Modestobacter italicus: one gene and its partner. The protein of the gene in region 2 interacts with the protein of the main gene of each other region in a pairwise test. Links are inferred from orthologs where the notes say so. Each region holds a gene or a part of one and is shown on either strand. Other genes may lie near its edges.

Region 1 (7,251 bases), 1.1 Mb from region 2 along the record:
CAGGCCCAGCGAGGTGACCTCGGCGACCTGGTGCTTGGTCCGGTCCCGGCCCAGACACTCGGTGAGCCGCCGCAGCACGAGGTCGCGGTTGCTCTCCAGGACCATGTCGATGAAGTCGATGACGATGATCCCGCCGATGTCGCGCAGCCGGAGCTGGCGGACGATCTCCTCGGCGGCCTCGATGTTGTTGCGGGTGACGGTCTGCTCGAGGTTGCCCCCGGAGCCGACGAACTTGCCGGTGTTGACGTCGACGACGGTCATCGCCTCGGTGCGGTCGATCACCAGCGAGCCACCGGAGGGCAGCCAGACCTTGCGGTCCAGGGCCTTCATCAGCTGCTCGTCGATCCGCAGGTCGCGGAAGACGTCGCCGGTGCCGGCGTAGCGCTGCAGCCGCTCGGACAGCTCCGGGGAGACGTGCGCGACGTAGGCCTCAACGGTGTCCCAGGCGTCGTCGCCCTGGACGACGAGCCGCTTGAAGTCCTCGTTGAAGACGTCGCGGATCACCCGGATCGCCAGGTCGGGCTCGCCGTAGAGCAGCGTGGGAGCGTTGCTGGTGGAGGCGGCCTTGGTCTGGATGACCTCCCACTGCGCCTGCAGCCGGGCCACGTCGCGGGTGAGCTCCTCCTCCGAGGCGCCCTCCGCGGCGGTCCGGATGATCACACCGGCGTCGTCCGGGACGATCTTCTTGAGGATGTCCTTGAGCCGGGTGCGCTCCTTGTCCGGGAGCTTGCGGCTGATGCCGGTCATCGAGCCGCCGGGCACGTAGACCAGGAAGCGGCCGGGCAGGTTGACCTGCTGGGTGAGCCGGGCGCCCTTGTGCCCGATCGGGTCCTTGGTCACCTGGACCAGGACCTTGTCCCCGCTCTTCAGCGCGGTCTCGATCGAGCGCTGCTTGCCGGACAGGCCGGCGGCGTCCCAGTTGACCTCACCGGCGTAGAGGACGGCGTTGCGGCCCTTGCCGATGTCGACGAAGGCGGCCTCCATGCTGGGCAGCACGTTCTGCACCCGGCCGAGGTAGACGTTGCCGGCGAACGAGGTCGCCTGCGTCTGGGTCACGTAGTGCTCGACCAGCACGTCGTCCTCGAGGACGGCGATCTGGGTGCGCTCGCCCTGCTGGCGGATGACCATGGCGCGGTCGACGGCCTCGCGGCGGGCCAGGAACTCCGACTCGGACAGGATCGGGGCGCGGCGGCGGCCACCGTCCCGGCCCTCGCGGCGCCGCTGGCGCTTGGCCTCCAGCCGGGTGGACCCGGCGACCCCGCGGACGTCGTCGTCGCTGGAGGTCCGGCCGTTGCGGCCGGCGCGCTCCGGGCGGTCGTCGTCGTCGGTGGTCTCGTCCGCGGCGCTCTCGCCGCTGCTGCCGCGGCGGCGGCGACGCCGGCGGCGGCGGGTGCTGGAGCCCTGACCGGCCTCGGCGCCCTCGTCGTCGCTGTCCTCGTCGCTGTCGGCGTCGGAGCCGTCCTCGGACTCCTCGTCGGTGTCCGCGGTGCCGGCGACCGGCGCCTCGGTGTCCTCGTCGGTGTCGTCCCCGGCGTCGCCGGAGTCCTCGCTGCGGCCCCGGCCGCGGCCGCGGCGCCCGCGGCGGCGGCGGCGGCTGCCGGAGCTGCCGCCGTCCTCGTCGTCGCGGTCGTCGGTGTCGTCGGCGTCGGTGAGGTCGCGGTCGTCGACCTCGGCCACATCGGCGACGTCGGCCACGTCGGCGTCCTCGACCGGCTCGGCCACGGCCTCCTCGGCGGGACGGCGGCGGCTGCGGCCGCGGCCGCGCGGCCGGGCCGGCTCGGTCTCGCGGTCGTCGACCTCGGCGGTGGCCTCGGCGGGCTCCTCCGGCTCGGCCGGGGACTCCGCGGGGCGACGGCTGCGCCGGCGCGGCGGGGGCGCGGCGTCGGGCTCGGGGGCCACGAAGGTGATGAACGCGGGGGCCGGCGGGGCGACCGGGGCCGGAGCCGGCTCCACCGGGTCCGGGTCGGCCGACAGCGACGGCCGGGTGGCCCGGCGGCGGGGCCGGGCGGTGACGGTGGTCGGCTCCGGGGAGCTGAACTGGGCGCCGAAGCGGGGCAGCCCCGGCTCCGACTCGGGCGCCGGGGTGCGGTCGTCGACCGGGTTGCGCTCCGGCACGAGCGGGCCCCCGGCAGCGAGGAGCGCGGCGGCGGCCTCGGCGGCGCCGTCGGTCTCCTCCTCGTCGTCCTCGGGCAGCACGGCGCCGGTGGGTTCGGCGGGCGGGTCGGCGGGGGTCTGCTCGAGCCCGCCGGTCTCGGGTGCGGGCGACTGCTCGGGAGCCGGGGCCCCGTCGGTCGCGGGGGTGTCGTCGTCGGTGCGGTCGGCCACTGAGGGCTCGCCTCCTGTGCGTCCCCGGGCGCCGGTCGTCTCCGACAGGCGGCCGCGCAGGGACGCGGGTCAGGCGGGTCGGGCGGGCCGCGAGGTGCGACGGCGCCCTTCTCGCGAAGTCTGGGTCCGCGCCCCGGCCGGTGCGGCTGGGGCCCGGTGGTGCAGCGTGCGGAACGCGGGTGGTGCGGGGCGGGCAAGATCGGGGTGGTACGGCGCGTCACGGCTGGCAGACGTGTCGCGGACGACGCCCGGCGTCCGGCTCCGCCGGTTCAGACCTGCGCGCGCTCCTCCTGGCAGCAGGAGCGCACCGCACGATCGGGTCCCAGCGGATCGGCGACCTCACCGCTGTCGTCGAGCCGGCCCTGCGCCTCACGCACGGCCCGGATGGGCAACGGCGGGCGCAGGTCGGCGACGGCAGCCAGAGCGGCCATCACGTCATCCGGTCGGACGGTCGGCGTGAGCTGCCGTACGACCACGTGCAGTATGGCACAACCTGCCTCCACGGCCACCGCCGCGCGGACGACGGCGGCCCGCGCATCGACGTCCCGGGTGCCGTTCTTGGTGCGCTTGGTGACCATCACCGCCTCGCGTGAAAGCAGCTCCCGGACGGCGGCCGACAGCTCGTCGGCGTCCACCCCGGGCAGGTCGATCCGCCAGCGGGTGGCGTCCAGCCGGTCGGCCAGCGACCCGCTGCCCTCGACCGCCTCGACGCACTCCAGGACGTCGATCCCCGGCGGCAGCGAGGCGTCCAGCGCGGCGCGCACCTGCTCGGGGTCGCGCCGGGCGGACAGCCCGATCTCGAAGTACTCCGCCTCCGAGGCCGCGCCGGTCGGCGCCGCCCCCATGTAGGAGATCTTCGGGTGCGGGCTGAAACCGGCGGAGAAGGCCATCGGCACCTGGGCCCGGCGCAGCGCGCGCTCCAGGGCCCGGGCCAGGTCGCGGTGCGAGGCGAACCGCAGCGGGCCGCGCTTGGTGTAGCGCAGCCGCAGCTTCTGCACGGTCGGCGGCGGCGGGGGCCCGTCGGGCTGCCGGGCCATCAGCGGACCACGATGAGCGGGAGAAGGCTCCGGCCGGTGGGGCCGATCTGGATCTCGGTGCCCATGGTCGGGCAGACGCCGCAGTCGTAGCAGCCGGTCCACCGGCAGTCCCCGACCTCGTCCTCGGAGATCGCGTCCTGCCAGTCCTCCCAGAGCCATTCCTTGTCCAGCCCGGAGTCCAGGTGGTCCCAGGGCAGCACCTCGTGCTCGGTCCGCTCCCGGGTGGTGTACCAGTCCAGGTCCAGCCCGAAGGCGCCGAGCTCCTCGGTCGCGGCGGTCCGCCACCGGTCGTAGGAGAAGTGCTCGCTCCAGCCGTCGAAGTGGCCGCCGTCGCGCCACACCCGCTCGATGACCTTCCCGACGCGGCGGTCGCCGCGGGAGAGCAGGCCCTCGATCACGCCGGGCTTGCCGTCGTGGTAGCGCAGCCCGATGGAGCGGCCGATCCGCCGGTCGCTGTTGATCGCCTCGCGCAGGATCCGCAGCCGGTGGTCGATCGTCTCGGCGCTGGCCTGCGCGGCCCACTGGAACGGGGTGTGCGGCTTGGGCACGAAGCCACCGATGGAGACGGTGCAGCGGATGTCCTTGGTGCCGCTGGCCTCCCGGCCGGCCCGGATGACCTCGACCGCCAGCTCGGCGATCTCCAGCACGTCCGCGTCGGTCTCGGTGGGCAGACCGCACATGAAGTAGAGCTTCACCTGCCGCCAGCCGTTGGCGTAGGCGGTGGTGACCGTGCGGACCAGGTCCTCCTTGGACACGGTCTTGTTGATCACCCGCCGGATGCGCTCGCTGCCGCCCTCGGGGGCGAAGGTCAGCCCGGAGCGGCGGCCGTTGCGGGACAGCTCGTTGGCCAGCGTGACGTTGAAGGCGTCGACCCGGGTGCTGGGCAGGCTCAGCCCGGTGTTCGTGCCCTCGTACCGGTCGGCCAGCTCCTTGGCCAGCTGGCCGATCTCGGAGTGGTCGGCGCTGGACAGCGACAGCAGCCCGACCTCTTCGTAGCCGGTCGCCTTGAGGCCGGCGTCGACCATGGAGCCGATGCCGGTGATGGTCCGCTCGCGCACCGGGCGGGTGATCATCCCGGCCTGGCAGAACCGGCAGCCGCGGGTGCAGCCGCGGAAGATCTCCACGCTCATCCGCTCGTGCACGCTCTCCGCGAGCGGTACCAGCGGCTGCTTGGGGTAGGGCCACTCGTCCAGGTCCATCACCGTGCGCTTGCCGACCCGCGCCGGGACGTCGTCCCGGGTGCGCAGCACCTCGGCGATCGTCCCGTCGGCGGCGTAGCTGACGGCGTAGAAGCGCGGGACGTAGACGCCGTCGACCCGGGCCAGCCGGGCGAGCAGCTCGACCCGCCCGCCGGGGCGGCCCTCGGCCTTCCACGCGGCGACGACGTCGGTGATGTCACCGACGACCTGCTCGCCGTCACCGAGGACGGCGCAGTCGACGAAGTCGGCGACCGGCTCGGGGTTGAACGCGGCGTGCCCACCGGCCACCACGACCGGGTGGGTCTCGTCGCGGTCGACCGCGTGCAGCGGGACGCCGGCGAGGTCGAGGGCCTCGAGCAGGTTGGTGTAGCCGAGCTCGGTGGCGAAGCTGACGCCCAGCAGGTCGAACGCGCGCACCGGGCGGTGCGCGTCGACGGTGAACTGGCCGACACCGTGCTCACGCATCAGCCCGGCGAGGTCGGGCCAGACGGCGTAGGTGCGCTCGGCCAGGGCGTCCGGGCGCTCGTTGAGCACCTCGTAGAGGATCATGAGGCCCTGGTTGGGCAGGCCCACCTCGTAGGCGTCGGGGTACATCAGCGCCCAGTGCACGGGGACGTCGTCCCACGGCTTCACCTGGGCGTTGAGCTCACCGCCCACGTACTGGATGGGCTTCTGCACCTGGGCGAGCAACGGCTCGAGCTGGGGGTAGAGCGAGTCCACAGTCATGACCGGTCCAGGGTAGACGGCGGGACCCCGGTGCAGGGCCCCGCCGTCGGACTAGCCGAGGCCGGGGAAGAAGAGCGCGATCTCGCGGGCGGCGGACTCGGGCGAGTCCGAGCCGTGCACGATGTTGTTCTGCACCTCGAGGGCGAAGTCGCCGCGGATGGTGCCGGGGGCGGCCTTCACCGGGTCGGTGGCGCCGGCCAGCGCGCGGAACGCCTCGATGGCGCGCGGGCCCTCGACGACCAGGGCGAGCAGCGGGCCGCTGGTGATGAACTCGACCAGCGAGCCGAAGAACGGGCGCTCGCGGTGCTCGCCGTAGTGCTCCTCGGCGACCTCGACGGTCAGGGTGCGCAGCTCGGCGGCGACCAGGCGGAGGCCCTTGGCCTCGAGCCGGGCGACGACCTGGCCGACGAGGCCGCGGGCGACGCCGTCGGGCTTGACCAGGACGAGGGAGCGTTCAGCGGTGGGTGCAGACACGGCGGGGAGCGTACGGGACCCCCGTCGTCAACATGAGTTGACAGGAGGACGGCGTCAACCTACGTTGACGGCATGGCATCCCCCACCGACGTCACCACCGCCGCCGCGGCCGACGACCCGGACACCGGGCTGCGCGCCATCCGGGCGCTGCGCGACCTGGCCGACCGGCTCGAGGTGCTCCAGGTGTCCAACGCCCGGGGCCGCGGCTGGTCCTGGCAGCAGATCGCCGACGCGCTCGGCGTGAGCAAGCAGGCCGTCCACAAGAAGCACGCCACCTCGAGAAGGGACCGCTGACGTGTTCGAGCGCTTCACCGACGAGGCACGCCGCGCCGTCGTCCTCGCCCAGGAGGAGGCCCGGGAGCTCCGGGCCGAGCGGGTCGACCCGGTCCACCTGCTGCTGGCGCTGACCCGCGACCCCAGCCGGGGCGGGACGGCGCTGCGGGCGGCCGGGGTCGACCACGACCGGCTCGCGCCCGTGGCGGCCGCGGTCGGCGACCCGCTGGACCCCGCCGCCCTCGCCGCCCTCGGGGTCGACCTGGCCCAGGTGCGCGCCTCGGCCGAGGCGGTCTTCGGCGCCGGCGCCCTCGACCGGGGCCGCCGGCCGACCGGCGGGCACCTCCCCTTCGCCGACGGCAGCAAGCGGGCGCTGCAGGAGTCGCTGCGGGCGGCCCTGCGGCGCAAGGAGCGCCGACTGGACAGCGGGCACGTGCTGCTCGGCGTCCTGGCGGTGGGCGACCCGACGGTCACCCGGGTCCTCGCCCAACTGGGCACCGACGCCGGCTCGCTGCAGGAACGGGCCGGCGGGGAGCCCGAGGTGGCCTAGCGGTGGGACAGGTCCAGCCGCGCCATGTGCCGCCACAGCTCCTGGTCGCGGTCGCTGAGGCCGTTCCAGCAGTCGTAGCTGCTGCGCTGGTGCAGCTCGCGGGCGTGCCGCTCGACCAGGTCGTCGTGGAGCTGGTAGCGGACCCGGTGGGCGTACTCGGCGATCGTGTAGCCGATCGACCCGACCTTCTCGTCGGCCGCGACGGCGCCGCCGGCCCTCCTGGCGGGCTCGTGCTTCCGCGCGCAGCAACGGCTGTGGTCGGCCATGGTGCTCCCCCTGCCTCCGGTGACTGCCTGCCACAGGCGAGTCACACAACGTGTGGGGCTCAGGGTGCACCGAGGCCGCCCCCGCCGCGCCCCCCGTGCGGGTGAACCTGGGGCTCAGCCGGCGGGCGGCGCCGGCGGCGGGCCGAACGGGCTGCCCAGCAGGTCCTTACGGACCTGCAGCAGGTAGGCCCAGATCAGCACGAAGACCCCGCCGACCAGCCACATCGCCGAGCCGAGGAAGCCGGTGAGCAGCAGCGGCACCTGCAGCACGGTGCCGACCACCAGCCCCTGCGGGCGGCGCTGCACACCGCTGGCCAGGATGAGCAGCACGGCCAGCACGATGAGCACGGTCAGCCGGAAGCCGGTCAGCCCGTCGCCGCTCTGCGCGATGCCGCGCGGCA
Region 2 (15,871 bases):
TGCTCCGGCTGCGCCTGCACGAGGTGGAGCTCTTCGACGCCGCCGGGGTGGGCCTGCTGCTGCGGCTGCAGGCCCAGGCGCGCCGGCAGGGCACCGACCTGGTCTGCAGCGGGCCGCCCCGCCGGCTGGTCGCCGTGCTGCACCGGACCGGGGCCGTGCACCTGCTCACCGTGGTGGCCTGACCCGGGGACCGGCGCCACGGCCCACCGCGAGCTCTCGTGCACAGGAGGAACGCAATGCCGACGTCCCCTGCCCTGCTGACCCCCCGGCGGCTCGGTGAGCTGCGCGAGGTGCCCGGCGGCGAGTTCGTGATGGGCTCGGACGAGCACTACCCCGAGGAGCGGCCGGCCCACGTCGTCGCCGTCCCGGCGTTCGCGCTGGAGACCCACCCGGTGACCAACGCCGAGTTCCGCCGGTTCGTGACCGCGACCGGGCACCTCACCGTCGCCGAGACCCCGCTGGCGCCCGCCGACTTCCCCGACCTCGAGCCCGACCAGCTGGTGCCGGGCTCCCTCGTCTTCACCCCACCCCCCGGCCCGGTGCCGCTGGACGACTGGCAGCGGTGGTGGCGGTGGGTGCCCGGCGCGGACTGGCGGCACCCGGGTGGTCCGGGCAGCACGCTGGACGGTCTGGAGCGGCACCCCGTCGTGCACGTCGGGTGGGAGGACGCCCTCGCCTACGCGGCCTGGGCGGGCCGGCGGCTGCCCACCGAGGCCGAGTGGGAGCGCGCCGCCCGCGGCGGGGCGCCGCCCACGGTCTACGCCTGGGGGGTCGAGGCCCGGCCGCGCGGCCGGGCCATGGCCAACACCTGGGAGGGGCGCTTCCCCTGGGAGAACACCTCGCCCGCCGGCCGGACCCGCACCTCCCCGGTCGGGGTGTACCCGGCCAACGGCTACGGCCTGGTCGACATGATCGGCAACGTCTGGGAGTGGACGAGCTCACCGTGGACCGAGGACCACGGCGCGGACCCGGAGTCCGACCAGGTCGCGCACGCCTGCTGCGGCGGCGGTCCCCCGGCGGTCAGCGAGACCGACCGGCGGGTGATGAAGGGCGGCTCGCACCTGTGCGCGCCCACCTACTGCCACCGGTACCGCCCGCCGGCGCGGCAGGGGCACGACGTGCGCAGCAGCACCAGCCACCTCGGGTTCCGCTGCGCCGTCGACCGCTGAGCGGTCGCTCCGCCCGGGCGGAGCGGCCCCGCCGGCCGGTCAGCCGGAGCGGGCGTCGCGTCGCGCGACCCGCCGGCGGTGCCGGCGCAGGATGCCGAGCCCGATCCACACCACGGCCCCCAGCGAGGCCACCACCAGGGTGAACAGCCACAGCGGCCAGCTGAACTCCCAGAAGAAGAGGGTGAGGGTGACCGGCTCGGTGTTCTGCAGCATGAACACCAGCAGCAGCCCCGCGCCGCTCAGCGTGGCGATCAGCCCGCCGCTGAGCCGCGCTCGGTCAGCGGCGGCACCGGGCACACCGGCGCTCGCCGGGGTGGAGCTCTGCTGGGACATGACCGCCTCCTGGTAGCTGTCGGGGACCTGTGGGCGTCTGCCGCCCGTCACGGCACGGCGTCGGCCGGCACGGGCGGTGCGGTCGCCGGGCGCCCCAGGAACTCGATGACCGCCAGCACCACCAGGAGCCCGGTGGCGATGACGAGGACGGCGATCCCGCTGGGCTGGGTCAGGAAGACGAAGACCAGCACGGCGACGGCCACCGCCCCGATGCGCAGCCCCCGGACGTGCGCCCGCACCCAGGTGGCCACCGGTCCGTCGGCAGCCGGGCCGCCGCGGGTCTCGTGCAGCCGGCGCGCGACCGACCGGCGGAAGTGCACCGCGGTGTCCGAGCGGCCGGCGAGGAACCCGGCCAGCGCCAGCACGAGCCCCAGGACGAGCAGGGTCCGCAGGCCCAGCCGCAGGTAGGTCACCACGATGTCGAAGCCGGACGCGGTGGCCGGTGCCGCCGCGGCGGGCACCTCCCCGACCAGCAGGCCGCGGGCCACCAGGATGGCCGCGGCCAGCACCACCATGGACAGCGCGAGTCCCAGCCCGGTCCCGACGAGCGCCCGGAACCGGTTGCGGGCCAGGTAGACCCCGACGGCGAACAGCAGCAGCACGACCCAGGGCAGCACCCGGGCCACGTTGTCCAGCGCGGTGTACGCCGACTGCGCCCGCACCAGGGTGTCGGCCTTCGCGATCTCCACGCTGGGGTGCACCTCGGGCACCAGGTCGACGGCGGTCAGCCCGGCCTGGCTCAGCCGCTCCTTGGCCAGGTCGATGAAGGGCGCGAGGTCCAGGAAGACGGCGTCCCCGCGGACCACGACGCCCTGGCTGTCACCGGACAGGACCGCGTCCAGCTGCCGGTGCGCCGTGGTGATCGCCTGGTCCCAGACCCGCTCGAAGCGGTCGCTGGCCACCAGCTGGGCGATCCGGTCGCGGACGAACCCGGTCACCGCCGAGGCGAGCGTGGGGGTGAGCGTCTCCAGCCGGGTCACCACCTGCGGCGGCAGGCCCTGGGCGCCGAGCGCGTCGACGGCGTCGTCGGCGATCCCCTGCACGTCGACGTACTGGAACACGGTCGTGGTCAGCCGGTTCGTCAGCGCGGCCTGCACGTCCGGGTCGTCGACCAGGGGGCTCATCGTCCGCACGAAGCGGTCGGTGTCCGACACCTGGTTGTTGACCCAGACCGCCACGCCGGCCACCGGGGCCAGCACGCAGCCCAGGACGATCAGCACCACGGCCACCAGGGAGCGCCACCGACGCTTCGTCCGGGGTCGGGGCTGGGTCTGCAGCTCCGCCATCTCGCGGCGCAGCCGGAGCAGCTCGCTCCGTTCGTCGGCCGTCAGCGCCGCTGCGGGCGCGGGCTGGACCGTGGGGGATCCCAGCTGTGTCATCGCTCCGCCTCCGTCGACTCCGGTTGCCGCGACCCTGGCCGCCCTCGCACGCCAGGCCATCACCCCGCCGAGATGACCGGCCGTCCCCGGGGCGCCCGGTCAGAGCTGCCCGGCCTCCGCTGGCCGCCGGCGGGGGGCCAGCAACGCCCACACCACCAGCACGACGCCGAGCACCACGACCTGGACGCCCAGCAGCAGGCACAGCACCCGGACGGTGGCCTCCGGCCAGGCCAGCGCCAGGAGGCCGATCGCGATGTCGAACACCCCCGCCAGCGCCATCCACCCCCAGCCGCGGACCTCCGCGCGGTCGGCGACGGCCACCGCCAGCCGCCCGATCCCGTGCAGCAGCAGGCTGATGCCGGTCAGCACCGCCAGCGCCCACACCGTCACCCCGGGCCAGAACGCCGCCAGCAGACCCCCGGCCACCAGCACGCCGCCCAGCACCGCAGCCCGCCCCCGCTGCCCCGAGGTCCAGCCCACCGCCAGCTCCAGGCACCCGTTGAGCACCAGGCCCAGGCCCACGAGCCACCCCAGCGTCCGGACGGCCGCGACCACGTCGAACACCAGCACCAGACCGATGACGAGCACGGCCGCACCCAGCACGGCGACGCCGGCCCGGACCGCGCCGGAGTGCCGCGCGGGCGGCGCACCGGACCACGAGCTGGACACCTCAGCAGCCATGACCGCTCCCCTCCGACCCTCCGCGCCACCCACCTCTGCGCAGGACCCTGCCGCTGGGCCACCCCGCCGACCTCATCCGGCGGGGATGAGCGCCCCGGCGCCCGCGGGTCAGGAGCGGGGCACGACCACGGTTGTGGGCGGGGTGGCCGGTGCCGCGCCCCGGGCGGCACGGGCGCGGCGGCCGCGCCGGGGGGCCCGCTGCTCCGGCGCCAGGCTGCCGGCGAGCGCCGTCGCCCAGTGCGCGGTCGGGTCGACGTCGACCAGCAGCGCCTTGGCCAGCAGCGTCAACGGGATCGCGAGCAGGGCGCCCAGCGGGCCCAGCAGCCACGCCCAGAAGACCAGCGCGATGAAGGTCGTCGTCATCGCCAGCCCCACGGAGTCGCCGACGAAGCGCGGCTGGATCAGCGACTGGATGACGAAGTTGAGCACGCAGTAGGCGGCGATGACGACCAGCATCTCCGGCACGCCCAGCGCGAGCAGGGCCAGCAGGGCCGGGGGCACGAGCCCGATGACGAACCCCACGTTGGGCACGTAGTTGGTGAGGAAGGCGAGCACGCCCCACAGCAGCGGCAGGGGGACCCCGACGACCGCCAGGACGACGGCGTCCAGCAGCCCGACGACCAGCCCGAAGACCGTGCTGACCACCAGGTAGCTGCGGGTCGACCGGGCGAAGGACAGCAACGCCGTCACCAGCCCGGGACGGTCGTCGGCGACCGCGGCCAGCCGCCGGTCGATGCCGCCGGCCTCGAGGCTGAGGAAGAGCAGCAGGCAGCCCAGGAACACCACCGAGGAGACGGCGCTGGACAGACCGGCGAGCAGGGACCCGATCAGGACGACCAGGCGCGCGGGGTCGAGGTCGTCCGCGGCGTCCTGCAGCTGGGCCGGGGGCACGCCGAGCCCCTCCAGGCTGCCGGCGAGGTCCTGGAGCAGCTCCTCGGCCCGGCCGGCGTACTGCGGCAGCAGCGCCGCGAGCTGCGCCAGCGAGACCACGACCACCAGGGCGAGGACCGCCAGGACCCCGACCACCAGCAGGACGAGCACGAGGGTGGTCAGCCAGCCCGGCCAGCCGTGCCGGCGCAACCAGCCCTGCACGGGGTGCAGCGCGACCACGAGCACGAGCGCGAGGAAGGCCGGCCCGATCAGCCACGCGGTCGCCCGGAGCCCGCCCAGCACGATGACGGCCGACGCCGCGCCGAGCAGCATCACCAGCGCCCTCGGCAGCACCGGACGGCGACCCGGCACCGGCGGGACCACCGCGCCGGTGCTCACCGGCACGTCCGCGGCCCCGTGGCCGTCGGCCCCGGGTGTCGTCATGGGCCGGACGCTAGGAGCTCCGCCGCCGGTCGGGCTCACCCTCCGGTGATGGGAGGGGCGCGCCGGGAGGGCCGCGGGCCGCCCGTCCGGGCAGGAGGGCACGACGGTGGTCCACCCGACCGGGGTGAGGTGCCGACGGGGAGAAGCGGGCAGCCTCGTCGGGGACGGGGTGGTGCGGAGGGCGTGGACACCCGACGGCTGCGGCGAGGGAGGTCCACGATGCCGGATCGCCGGTACGAGGTGCGGGTGGCCGGGCGGCTGTCCGACCGGGCGCGGGACGCCTTCGTCAGCCTGGACATCGCCGAGGTCACCGAGGCGACCGTCATCTCCGGCGTGGTGCACCGGGACGACGAGCTGCACGAGCTCCTCGAGGTCGTCCAGTCACTGGGCCTGCACGTCGTCTCGGTGGAGCAGGTGGCTCCCTGAGCCTGCGCGGCCGCGTCCCCCGCGCGGCCCCGCCCCGGTCACCCGGCACCGGCACGCGGGTGCCCTGCGTGCCTGCTGCCCCCCGCGACCTGGTGCGCGGAGACGACCGTCAGGCCCAGCGTCCGGCACTGGGCCATGACCCCGAGCAGGTGCGCCTCGTCGATCACGTCCCCCACCAGGGCTGCGCCGTCGGCGGACTCCTCGATGTCCATGTCGCAGAAGGCCTCCCGCGCCTGATCGGTCAGCTGGCCCTCCACCCGGAACTCGTACGTGGTGCACGTCATCGCCGCTCCCTCCCGGGACCGACTGTCCTGCCCTGCGCGGCTCCGGCCATCGCCCGGATGGCGTGACCCGCCCGACGGTGTTGCCCCCGGGACGGCGGTCCAGCACCCTGTCGCCCAGCGGCGGCAGCCGCTGGAGACCCCGCGGAACAGGAGTTGCCCGGCATGTACGCACGGACCACGACCATCGACGGCGACCCCCGCGAGCTGGGCACGGGCACCGCCTACGTCCGGGACGAGTCCATGCCGCTCCTGCGGGCGATGCCCGGCTGCGTCGGCCTGTCGATGCTCGCCTCCCGCGACTCCGGCCGGTCCATCGTCACCACGTCCTGGCGGGACGAGCAGGCGCTGGGCACCAGCCGGGACGACGTCCGGCCGCACCTGGAGCGGACCGCCGCGGCGCTCGGCGGGCGGCCGGAGGTGGCCGAGTGGGAGATCGCCGCCATGCACCGGGTCCCCGAGGCGCGCCCCGGGGCCTGCTCCCGCGTCACCTGGCTGCGGACCGACCCCGGCGCCGTCCAGCGGGCGGTGGACGCGGTGCGGTTGTCCCTGATGCCCAAGCTGGACGACCTGCCCGGCTTCTGCAGCGTGAGCGTGATGGTGCGCCGCGAGGAGGGCCTGGCCGTGTCGGCGGTCTCCTACGACAGCTGGGCCAACCTCGAGGCGTCCGGCGAGGGGGCGCGGGAGTTCCGGGAGGAGTTCGCGCCGGCCCGGGGCATCGACGTCGTGGACACCGCCGAGTTCGACCTGGTGCTGGCCCACCTGGGCGTGCCCGAGACGATCTGAGGGCGGCTCCGGCCGGTCCGGTCGGAGCCGGCGGAGGTCACTCGTCGACCAGCACCGGCACACCGACCGCGGCCGACACGGCCCTGCCCCGGAGCTCCGGTGCCAGCGCGATGGTGAACTCCTCGAGCTCGTTCGGCGGTCCGGCCTCCGCCGCCGGGTCGACGTGCTCCTCGTCGAGGTGGTGGACGAACCGGCCGGTGCCGATCAGCCGGCCGTCGGCGTCGTAGAAGCCGGCCAGCGCCTCGAACTCGAGGATCTCGCTGACGTCGCTGACCACCAGCGCCGAGCCGTGGACGCCCTCGGCGTCGAGGGTCAGGCCCTCGAGCCGGAACCGGTCGTCGAAGGGGCCCGGTGCATGGACGACCGAGCCGGCGGCCGGCGAGAGCTGGTCCAGCCCGGCGATCGTCGGCTCCGCGGCGGCCACGGGCAGCCCGGGGAACGACGTCCGGGCGGCCGCGGCCGGGGAGGGCTGGTCCGCCGGTGCGTCCGGGGTGGTGACGCGCACGGCGACCAGCGCGCCGCAGAACGCGAGGAGTGCCAGCCCGGCCACCACGAGGGTGCGTCGAGTGCGGTTCACGGGAGCTCCTGGATGAGGGTGGAGAGAGGGCAGGGGGCCGGGGGCGGGCGCTGGACGGCCCGCCCCCGGCCGTGGCTCAGCGCCCGACGCGCAGGGCGCCGCTGACGACGTCGAACAGGTCGGTGTTGTCGATGCTGCCCGCCAGCTGCTCCGACCCCGCCCCGTAGGCGAAGAGCGGGACGTCGGCGCCGGTGTGGTTGCCCGACAGGTAGGTCAGCCACAGGCTGGCCTCCGGCGAGCCGTCGACGACGCCCGCCGGGTCGTCGGGGGTGCGGAACGTCGCCGGGGCGAAGTTCTCCGGGTCACCCTGACCGGACCCGTTGACCGGGCCGGTGGACCGCGTCGGGTCCTTGGTCCCGGCGGTGGGACGGGTCGGCACCGAGTTGTTGGCCGTGTTGCCCGAGTCGACGTTCACCGGCGGGGCGGTCGCCTCGGCGTTGGTGGACGTGCCCTTCTCGATGATGTTGAAGCCGGCGCACTCGTGGTCGGCGGTGACGATCACCAGGGTGTGCCCGTCCTGCTCAGCGAAGTCCATCGCCACCTTGACCGCGTCGTCGAAGGCCTTGGTCTCCTCCAGCGTCTGCGCCGCGTCGTTCGCGTGCGAGCGCTTGTCGATGAGCGCGCCCTCCACCTGCAGGTAGAAGCCGTTGCCCCGCGAGCCGCCGGACTTCAGCAGCTCGATGGACTTCGCGGTCATCTCCGCCAGCGACGGCTCCTTGGCCTGCGCCGACGCCGGGTTCTCCCGCTTGGCCTTCTCGATCGTCAGGTTGCCGTTGTTGAACAGCGCGAAGACCTTCTGCCCGGTGGCCGCGGCCAGGTCGGCCTCGGTGGCCACGGTCTTGCTGGCCGGCGAGCCCAGCACGGTGTAGCCCTGGTCGCGCAGCGCCTTCTCGTCGGCGGCGTCGAACCGGGACAGCCCGCCGCCCAGGATCACGTCGGCCGTGCCGTTGCGGGCGATCTGGTCGGCGATCGGCGTGACCCGGACGTCGCCGAGGGGCAGCGCGGCGCCGGTGATCGCGAGGTCCTGGCAGGCCGCGTCGCTGTAGGTCGGGCCCTGGCAGCCGCGGGCCAGCGCGTGGCTCATCTGCCCGGCGGGCGTCGCGTCGGTGATCTCGGCGGTGGAGACGTTGCCGGTGCGGTAGCCGGCCTGGTGGGCCAGTTCCATGACCGTGGGGACGACGACGCCCTTGGCGTCCACGCCCAGTGCCGCGTTGTAGGTCTTGACCCCGGACGCCCACGCGGTCGCGGCCGAGGCCGAGTCCGTCACGTAGTTGGGGGCGAAGTCCGGCGCGCCCGGCTGCCCCGACAGCCGCTCCACGGAGTAGGTCGCCACCTGGCCCACCACCGGCAGCTGCTCCATCGCCAGCTGGCCCTCGGCGCCGTAGTAACGCTCGGCCGCGGCCGTGACGTGCGTGCGGCCCATGCCGTCGCCGAGGAGGTAGATGACGTTGGTGATCCGGCCACCGTTGCCGTTGCCGGCCGCGGCGGTGCCCATGCTGCCGGTGATCCCCCCGGCGACCACTGCCGCGACCACCACCGTCACGGCGGTGGTCCTGCGCCTGCGTGCTCCCATGCCCGTGTGCCTCCGAAGCGTCGTCGGGCACCGGTGCGGTGCCCACAGCGGACGCTAAGGACGGCCGGCCAACCGCAGCGAGGCTCGGGATGACGATCCGGCGCCCGTGAGGTGAACGGGCGGGTCAGCTCCGGCGCGGCAGGTCCTGCCACCCCCCGGACGGCGTCACGACCGCGGTCACCGGCCGGTCGTGCGGCTCGGCGGGCAGCTCGTCGACGCGCTCGCCGTCGAACAGCAGCGCGACGACGACGGCGTCGGGCCGGGCGTGCGCCAGCGAGGTGTCGTAGTAGCCGCCGCCGCGGCCCAGCCGCATCCCCGCGCGGTCCACCGCGAGCGCGGGGACCACCACGATGTCGGCGTCGCCCAGCGCCCCGGCGCCCAGACGCGGGCCGACCGGCTCGAGCAGCCCGAAGCGGCCGGGCGCCAGCCGGCCGGTGTCCACCGCCCAGTCCAGCTCACGGCCCGCCGGCGGGACGACCGGCAGCAGCACCCGGGCGCCGAGCGTGGCGAGCGCGCCGGGGAGCCGGCCGTGCCCCGGCTCGGTGGGGTCCGGGACGAACGCGGCCAGCGTGCGCACCCCCGCCAGCGCCCGCACCAGGGCACCGGCCACCGCGTCCGCGGCCGCGCGGCTCTCCTCGGGCCCCAGCGCGCGCCGGCGGGCCAGCAGCCGCCGGCGGAGGGCGGCCTTGGCGGGGACGGGTGCACCCGGAGCGGCCACCCGCGCAGCCTAGGCACCGCCGGGCCGCTACGTTCCTGCTCGTGCCCCGCACGCAGCCCGTCGACGGGTTCTCCCTCGCGTACGACCGCTCCGGCGCCGGGCCCGCGGTGGTCCTGCTGCACGGCTGGCCCGGCGGCCGGGAGGACTTCCGGCTGGTCGCGCCGCTGCTGGCCGGCGGAGCCGACGTCGTCGTGCCGGACCTGCGCGGGTTCGGCGGCTCCGACCGGCACGACGTCGACCCGGACGACGGGTACTCCGGGGCCGCGCAGGCCCGCAGCATCACCGGGCTGCTCGACGAGCTGGACCTCGGCCCCGTGGTCCTCGCCGGCTACGACATCGGCAGCCGGATCGCCCAGTCGGTGGCGCAGGCGTCACCGGACCGGGTCCGGGCGCTGGTGATCGCCCCGCCGGCGCCCGGCGCGGGACGCCGTGTGCTCGAGCCGGCCGCCCAGGCCGCGTTCTGGTACCAGCACTTCCACCGGCTGCCGGTCGCCCGCGAGCTGCTGGACGGCGATCCGGACGCGGTGCGCAGCTACCTGCGCCACTTCTGGACGACCTGGTCCGGGCCGTCGTGGGCGCCCTCCGAGGAGGACCTGGACCGGCTGACCGCCAGCTACGCGCGGCCGGGTGCCTTCACCAGCTCGATCGGCTGGTACCGCGCCGGACCGGGCATCCTGGCGCGCAGCCTCGCCGAACGTGCACCCGAGCCCGCGGACCGACTCCGCGTCCCGGTGCACGTGCTCTGGCCCAGCTACGACCCGCTGTTCCCGCCGGAGTGGGGCGACCGGCTGGCGGAGTTCTTCGCCGACGTCACCGTCACCCCGCTCCCCGACGCCGGGCACTTCGTCCCGCTCGAGGCACCGGAGGCCTTCGCCGCCGCCGTCCGCGGCGCGCTGGGCGGTCAGCGCCCCGCGCCGCCCAGCGCCGCGTCGAGCCGGGGGTAGACCCGCCGGACGTTGCCCTCGAACACCGCGGCGCGGGCGTCGGCGTCCAGCGCGGCCGCCTCGACGTAGCGGCGGGTGTCGTCGAAGTGGTGCCCGGTCCGCGGGTCGATCCCGCGCACCGCGCCCACCATCTCCGACCCGAACAGGACGTTGCCGGTGTCGATGACGTCCAGCAGCAGGTCGATGCCGGGCTGGTGGTAGACGCAGGTGTCGAAGAAGACGTTGCCCATCACGTTGGTCTCCACCGGCGGCTGCCCCAGCATGTCGGCCAGGCCGCGGTAGCGCCCCCAGTGGTAGGGCACCGCTCCCCCGCCGTGCGGGATGACCAACCGGAGGTCGGGCAGGTCGGTGAACAGGCTGCCCTGCAGCAGCTGCATGAACGCGGTCGTGTCCGCGTTGATGTAGTAGGCGCCGGTCGCGTGGAAGACCGGCGTCGCCGAGCCAGAGACGTGCACCATGGCCGGGACGTCGAGCTCGACCATCGCCTCGTAGAACGGGTACCAGCTCCGGTCGGTCAGCGCCGGGGAGGTCCAGAACCCGCCGCTGGGGTCGGGGTTGAGGTTGCACCCGACGAACCCGAGCTCCTCCACGCAGCGCCGCAGCTCGGCGATCGACCCCTCGATCGGCGCACCCGGGGACTGCGGGAGCTGGCAGACGCCGATGAAGCGGTCGGGGTAGAGGGTGGTGACCCGGTGCACCAGGTCGTTGCTGCGGCGGGTCCACTCCAGGCTCACCGCCGCGTCGCCCAGGTGCGGGCCCATCGCCGAGGCCCGCGGGGAGAACACGGTGAGGTCGATGCCGCGGGCGTCCATCAGCTTGAGCTGGCTGCCCTCGATCGTCTCGCGGATCTCGTCGTCGCTGATCGCGGGGTAGGCCGGTGCCGGGGTGCCCGCCTCCCAGGCGGCGAGCTGCTGCTCCCGCCACGCGGTGTGCGCCGCCGGTGCGGTCGTGTAGTGGCCGTGGCAGTCGATGATCACGCGGTTCCCTCCTGCGCGTCGCGCAGCTCGGTGAGCAGGTCACGGGCGGCGGCGGCGACCCGCGGCCGGACCCCGAGCTCGGTGAGCTGCTCGGTGGCCGCGGCCATCTCGTCGGCCCGCCGGCGGGCGTGCCGGTGGGTGCCGTCGACCAGCCGGTCGATGGTGGCGTCGTCGAAGCCGGCCAGCTCCGCGGAGATGTTGCCGCGCAGCCAGTCGCCGCAGCCGGCGGCGTCGCCGGCGGCGAGCGCCTCCACGACGGCGGCCGCCAGCCCCTTGTAGAAGACGCTGCGCAGCAGCTTGCGGGAGATCGCCTCCCCCACCGGACCCGGCTGCACGGTCACCTCGGCGCCGAGCGGCCCCAGCAGGTCGGCGTACCGCTGCGCGGCCGGCCCGGAGACCAGCATCGGCGTCCGCAGGCCCTTGCCGGGAACCGGCGACATCAGCGCCACGTCGACCACCTCGACGTCGGGGCCGGCCGCCTCGGCGAGGGCGACCTTGACCCCCGGTGCGGCGGTGTTCAGGTCGGCGAAGACCGTGCCCGGCCGCAGCCCGGGCAGAGCACGGGTGAGCGCGGTCAGCGCGTCGTGCGAGCTGTTCGCGCTGAGCACCAGCTCGGCGTCGCGGACCGCGTCGGCCTCGTCGGCGCGGGCGGCCACCCCCGCGACCGACGGCACCCGCGGGTCGTAGCCGCGGACGTCGGCGCCGGCGGCCACCAGGTCCCGGCCGATCGCCGAGCCGGCCTCACCCAGCCCGAGGAGGGCGATCCGGAGGGTCACCGGGCGGCCCCGTGGGCGTCGCCCTCCGGGTCGGTCGCCGGCGACTCCTCCTGCTCCTCCCCGACCGGCGGCGTGCCGTGGGTGTGGAAGGTGGAGATGGTCTGCAGCCCCCAGGCCTGGCCCTTGGCCCGCTCGGCCGCCGACCAGTCGACCGGCTGCCAGTCCGGCGCCAGGACCAGCCGCGCACCGGGGTTGTCCAGCTCGATCCGGTTGCCGGCCGGGTCCCAGACGTAGAGGAAGAAGCTCTGCTGGATGGTGTGCTTGTGCGGCCCGGTCTCGATGTGGACGCCGTGCTCCAGCGCCAGGTCGGCGGCCTTGAGGACGTCGTCCCGGCTGTCGACGGCGAACGACAGGTGGTGCAGCCGGCCCGAGGTGCCGGTGTTGTCCCGGGTCCAGACCGCGTCGTAGCCCTTGTTGGTGAAGGTGAGCCAGCTGCCGGCGACCCCGTCGTCCAGCACGATCTGCTCGGTGATCATCCCGCCGAGGACGTCCCGGGCGAAGTCGCGGTTGGCGACCGGGTCGACGCCGAGGTAGTTGATGTGGTCGATCCGGCGGACGCTCACGCCGCGGCCCGGGTAGGCCTGCGCCTGGTTCTTCAGCGCCGGCACGAGGTCACCGGTCGGCCGGTACCACTCGGTCTCGTAGTAGACGCCCATCTCGTGGCCGTCGGGGTCGGTGAAGACGTAGACCGGGCCGTAGCCGGGGTCGCCGTCCTGCCAGCCCCGGCCCAGGCCGGTCGCCTCGATCGCGGCCACCCGGCGCTGCAGCGCCTCGGGGCTGCCGGCCCGGAAGTTGGTGCGGCCGACGCCCGGCCTCGGGGCGGCCGTGAGCTTGATCGTGGTGTTCTCGTAGTCGTCCCAGGCGCGCAGGAAGACCGAGTCGCCGGACCTGCCGTTCTCGGTCATCCCGAGGTAGCGCACGTAGAAGTCGAGGCACTCCTCGGGCTTGTCGGTGAGCAGCTCGACGTGGGCGAGGTGGGCGATGTCGTGGAGCGGCGGCACGGGGCTCTCCTTCGAGTCGGGTGTCGTTCAGATGGGTCGTGCGGCCCTCCTGCAGGGGCCCGCCGCGAGCCTGCGAGCGGTGGGGGGCAGGAGGGTCCTCCTAGCGCGGGAAGGCCGTGCCGTCGAACAGCTTGCGGGCGGTGCGGACGACGCCGGAGCGGACGGCCCGCGGCGGGGTGGCCTCGGCGTCGACCACGACGTCGACCAGCAGGTGCCCGGTCGGGTGCTCGACGTCGACCTGGGAGGTGCCCGCCGGCCAGTCCGCGGTCAGCTCGTGCCCGACGGCGCCGGGCAGCAGCATGCCGGTGACCACGCTGACCGCGCCCAGCACGCCGATCGAGGTGTGCGGCTGCACCGGGATGAACGAGCGGGTGCACACCTGCCCGCCGTCCCGCGGCGCGGCGAGCAGCACGGTCTTGGGCACCGAGGCCGTGGACACGTCGCCCATGCCCATCAGCTCGGCGGCCTTGCGGCGGAACGCGTCGACGCGCGACAGCAGCGCGGCGTCGGCGGCGAGCTCCTCGTGCGACTCGTGGCCGGTGAGCCCGAACGACCCGGCCAGCGCCAGCACCACGGGCATGCCGTTGTCGACGCAGGTCACCTCGATGCCCTCCACGGTGTCCCGGACGTGCCCGGTGGGCAGCAGCGCGCCGGTGGCCGAGCCCTCGGTGTCGGTGAACGCGAGCACGACCGGCGCGGCCGTGCCGGGCACACCGGCGATCTCGACGTCGCCGTGGTACTCCACCCGGCCCCCCGGCGTCGGGAAGGTGGCGACGGCGACGCTGTCGGAGTTCACCATCCGGATCCGGACGCTGGTCTCGCCGTCGCCGGCGGGCACCAGGCCCCGCTCGACGGCGAACGGCCCGACCCCGGCGAGGATGTTGCCGCAGTTCTGCCGGTCGCTGACCGTGGCCTCGTCGACGCCGAGCTGCAGGAACAGGTAGTCGACGTCGACGTCCGGGTGCTCGGAGCGGGAGAGGACCGCGACCTTGCTGGTCAGCGTGGTCGCGCCTCCCAGCCCGTCGATCTGCCGGGGGTCGGGGGTGCCCATCAGCCGCAGCAGCAGGTCGTCGCGCTCGGCGGGGTCGGCGGGCAGGTCACCCGCCTCGAAGAACAGCCCGCGTGAGGTGCCGCCGCGCAGCATCGTGCAGCGGACCCCGGTGTCGTCGTAGCTCACCGCTCCTCCACCCAGGTCTCGTAGGGGACGTACTCGATGCCGAAGTCCGGCAGCTTCGCCCGCAGGCCGTAGCGGTCCAGCCCCAGCTCGCCGGCCTGGAACGCCGCGCGGCTGGCCGCCTCCTTGTCCAGCCGGGCCCGGGAGGCGGTGAGCGCGCGCGGCACGTCAGCGCGCGGCACCACCATCACGCCGTCGTCGTCGGCGACGACCACGTCACCCGGCGCCACCTGCTGGCCGCCCAGGACGACCGGCACGTTGACCGCCCCCGCGGTGGCCTTCACCGAGCCCTGCGCGCTCACCGCGGTCGACCACGCGGGGAAGCCCATCTCGCGGAGCTCGGTGACGTCGCGGACCCCGCTGCCGAGGACCACGCCGCGCACCCCGCGCTGGGCCAGCGCCGTGGCGAAGAGCTCGCCGAACAGCCCGTCGGTCGACGGGGAGTTGGTCGCGACGACGAGCACGTCGCCCGGGCGGCACTGCTCGACGGCCACGTGGATCATCAGGTTGTCCCCGGGCCAGCACAGCACCGTCACGGCGGTGCCGCCGATCCGCGCGCCCGGCCAGGCCGGCCGGAACGTGGGGCCGAGGTAGCCCACCCGCCCGAGCGCCTCGTGCACGGTGGCGACGCCGAAGCCGCCGAGCGCCTCGGCGTCGGCCGCGTCGGCGCGGGGTGGGTCGGTGACGACGACGTTCCTCATGCTGGTCCTCCGGGGTTGCTGGTCGGCTCGGACAGGGCCGCGACGACGCTGCGGAAGTGGGCGACGGTGGCGGACTCGGCGCCGTCGGGGTCGCCGGCGGCGATCGCGTCGACCACCGCGGTGAGCTCGCCGAGGCTGACCTGCGGCCGGCCCGGGCGGAGCGAGAGCTGGAACTGGTGCCGGACCACCTGGGCCTGCAGCCGGTCGACGAGCCCGGCGGCGACGGGATGGCGGGCGGTGTCGTGCACCAGGCCGTGGAGCTGGGAGATCAGCTCCGAGTACTTGAGCAGGTCGCCGCCGGCCACCGCCTCCCCCATGGCGGCCAGCTGCGCGCGCAGGCGCCCGGCCTGCTCGTCGGTGACCCGCTCGGCGGCCTTACGCGCCAGCAGGCCCTCGAGCACCATCCGGCACTCGGTCGTGGCGACCGCCTCGGCGACCGACACGACGCGGACCCGCGCGCCGCGGTGCGGGATCCGCTCGACCAGGCCGTCGGCGATCAGCACGTCGATGGCCAGCCGGACGCTGCTGCGGTTGACCCCGAGCTGCCCGGCCAGCTCCTCCTCGACCAGCCGGTGGCCGGGGGGCAGGTCACCCCGGGAGATCGCGGTGCGCAGGGCCTGCTCGGCCGCGTCCCGTGCTGCTGCTGCCATCGACTCCTCCTCCCGACGTCCCGACCGTAGGGATCGTCGACAGGATCGTCAACAGTCTCGCCGACATCCCGCGCGGGCGGACGGGACCGCGGTGCGCTATCAAGACCGTGCGGGCCGCCGGCCGGCCGCCCGCCGGGCACCAGAGCACCGGGAGTGCAGATGAGCCAGCCGGACATGCGCGGCAGCGTCGCGCCCGGGACGGTCGTCGTCGTGACCGGCGGTGCGCGCGGCATCGGCGCCGGGCTGAGCCGGTACCTGGCCGCCCAGGGCGCTGCCGTGGTGACCGCCGACGTCGTCGAGCCGGACGACGCGGACGGCGGCATCACGCACCTGCGGGCCGACGTGAGCGACGAGTCGTCGTGGCAGGAGCTGGTGGCGGCGGTCCTCGAGCGGCACGGCCGCATCGACGCG

What was found.
Region 1: the proteins of MODMU_RS13565 (region 2) and ndk interact in binary tests that used the Escherichia coli proteins (3 or more experiments, as listed by UniProt). The link is inferred for Modestobacter italicus from one-to-one orthologs.

The regions. Positions count from the first base shown.
Region 1 is NC_017955.1:1,695,406-1,702,656, reverse strand. What follows is about bases 4,051-6,866. They hold ndk (nucleoside-diphosphate kinase), read right to left. Parts: upstream 5,762-6,866; coding sequence 5,339-5,761; downstream 4,051-5,338. Other genes in these bases: MODMU_RS08230 (hypothetical protein), read right to left, coding at 6,581-6,850; MODMU_RS08235 (Clp protease N-terminal domain-containing protein), read left to right, coding at 6,057-6,584; MODMU_RS08240 (helix-turn-helix domain-containing protein), read left to right, coding at 5,834-6,055; MODMU_RS08250 (TIGR03960 family B12-binding radical SAM protein), read right to left, coding at 4,051-5,287. In the rest of the region: MODMU_RS08255 (Rne/Rng family ribonuclease), read right to left, coding at 1-2,325; MODMU_RS26855 (TIGR03936 family radical SAM-associated protein), read right to left, coding at 2,595-3,362; more of MODMU_RS08250, read right to left, coding at 3,362-4,050; MODMU_RS08225 (DUF4233 domain-containing protein), read right to left, coding at 6,965-7,251. UniProt on the Escherichia coli protein: Major role in the synthesis of nucleoside triphosphates other than ATP. The ATP gamma phosphate is transferred to the NDP beta phosphate via a ping-pong mechanism, using a phosphorylated active-site intermediate.
Region 2 is NC_017955.1:2,793,309-2,809,179, forward strand. Bases 7,441-10,394 are described here. They hold MODMU_RS13565 (5-formyltetrahydrofolate cyclo-ligase), read right to left. Parts: upstream 9,238-10,394; coding sequence 8,644-9,237; downstream 7,441-8,643. Other genes in these bases: MODMU_RS13560 (alkaline phosphatase), read right to left, coding at 7,441-8,489; MODMU_RS13570 (alpha/beta fold hydrolase), read left to right, coding at 9,279-10,181; MODMU_RS13575 (amidohydrolase family protein), read right to left, coding at 10,139-10,394. Also shown: MODMU_RS13510 (STAS domain-containing protein), read left to right, coding at 1-182; MODMU_RS13515 (formylglycine-generating enzyme family protein), read left to right, coding at 237-1,169; MODMU_RS13520 (lipopolysaccharide assembly protein LapA domain-containing protein), read right to left, coding at 1,209-1,502; MODMU_RS13525 (hypothetical protein), read right to left, coding at 1,550-2,881; MODMU_RS13530 (HdeD family acid-resistance protein), read right to left, coding at 2,981-3,562; MODMU_RS13535 (AI-2E family transporter), read right to left, coding at 3,671-4,876; MODMU_RS13540 (hypothetical protein), read left to right, coding at 5,096-5,302; MODMU_RS13545 (hypothetical protein), read right to left, coding at 5,341-5,586; MODMU_RS13550 (hypothetical protein), read left to right, coding at 5,749-6,369; MODMU_RS13555 (hypothetical protein), read right to left, coding at 6,407-6,946; more of MODMU_RS13560, read right to left, coding at 7,023-7,440; more of MODMU_RS13575, read right to left, coding at 10,395-11,158; MODMU_RS13580 (NAD(P)-dependent oxidoreductase), read right to left, coding at 11,155-11,934; MODMU_RS13585 (VOC family protein), read right to left, coding at 11,931-12,935; MODMU_RS13590 (4-oxalomesaconate tautomerase), read right to left, coding at 13,036-14,112; MODMU_RS13595 (4-carboxy-4-hydroxy-2-oxoadipate aldolase/oxaloacetate decarboxylase), read right to left, coding at 14,109-14,810; and 2 more genes. UniProt on the Escherichia coli protein: Involved in the removal of 5-formyltetrahydrofolate.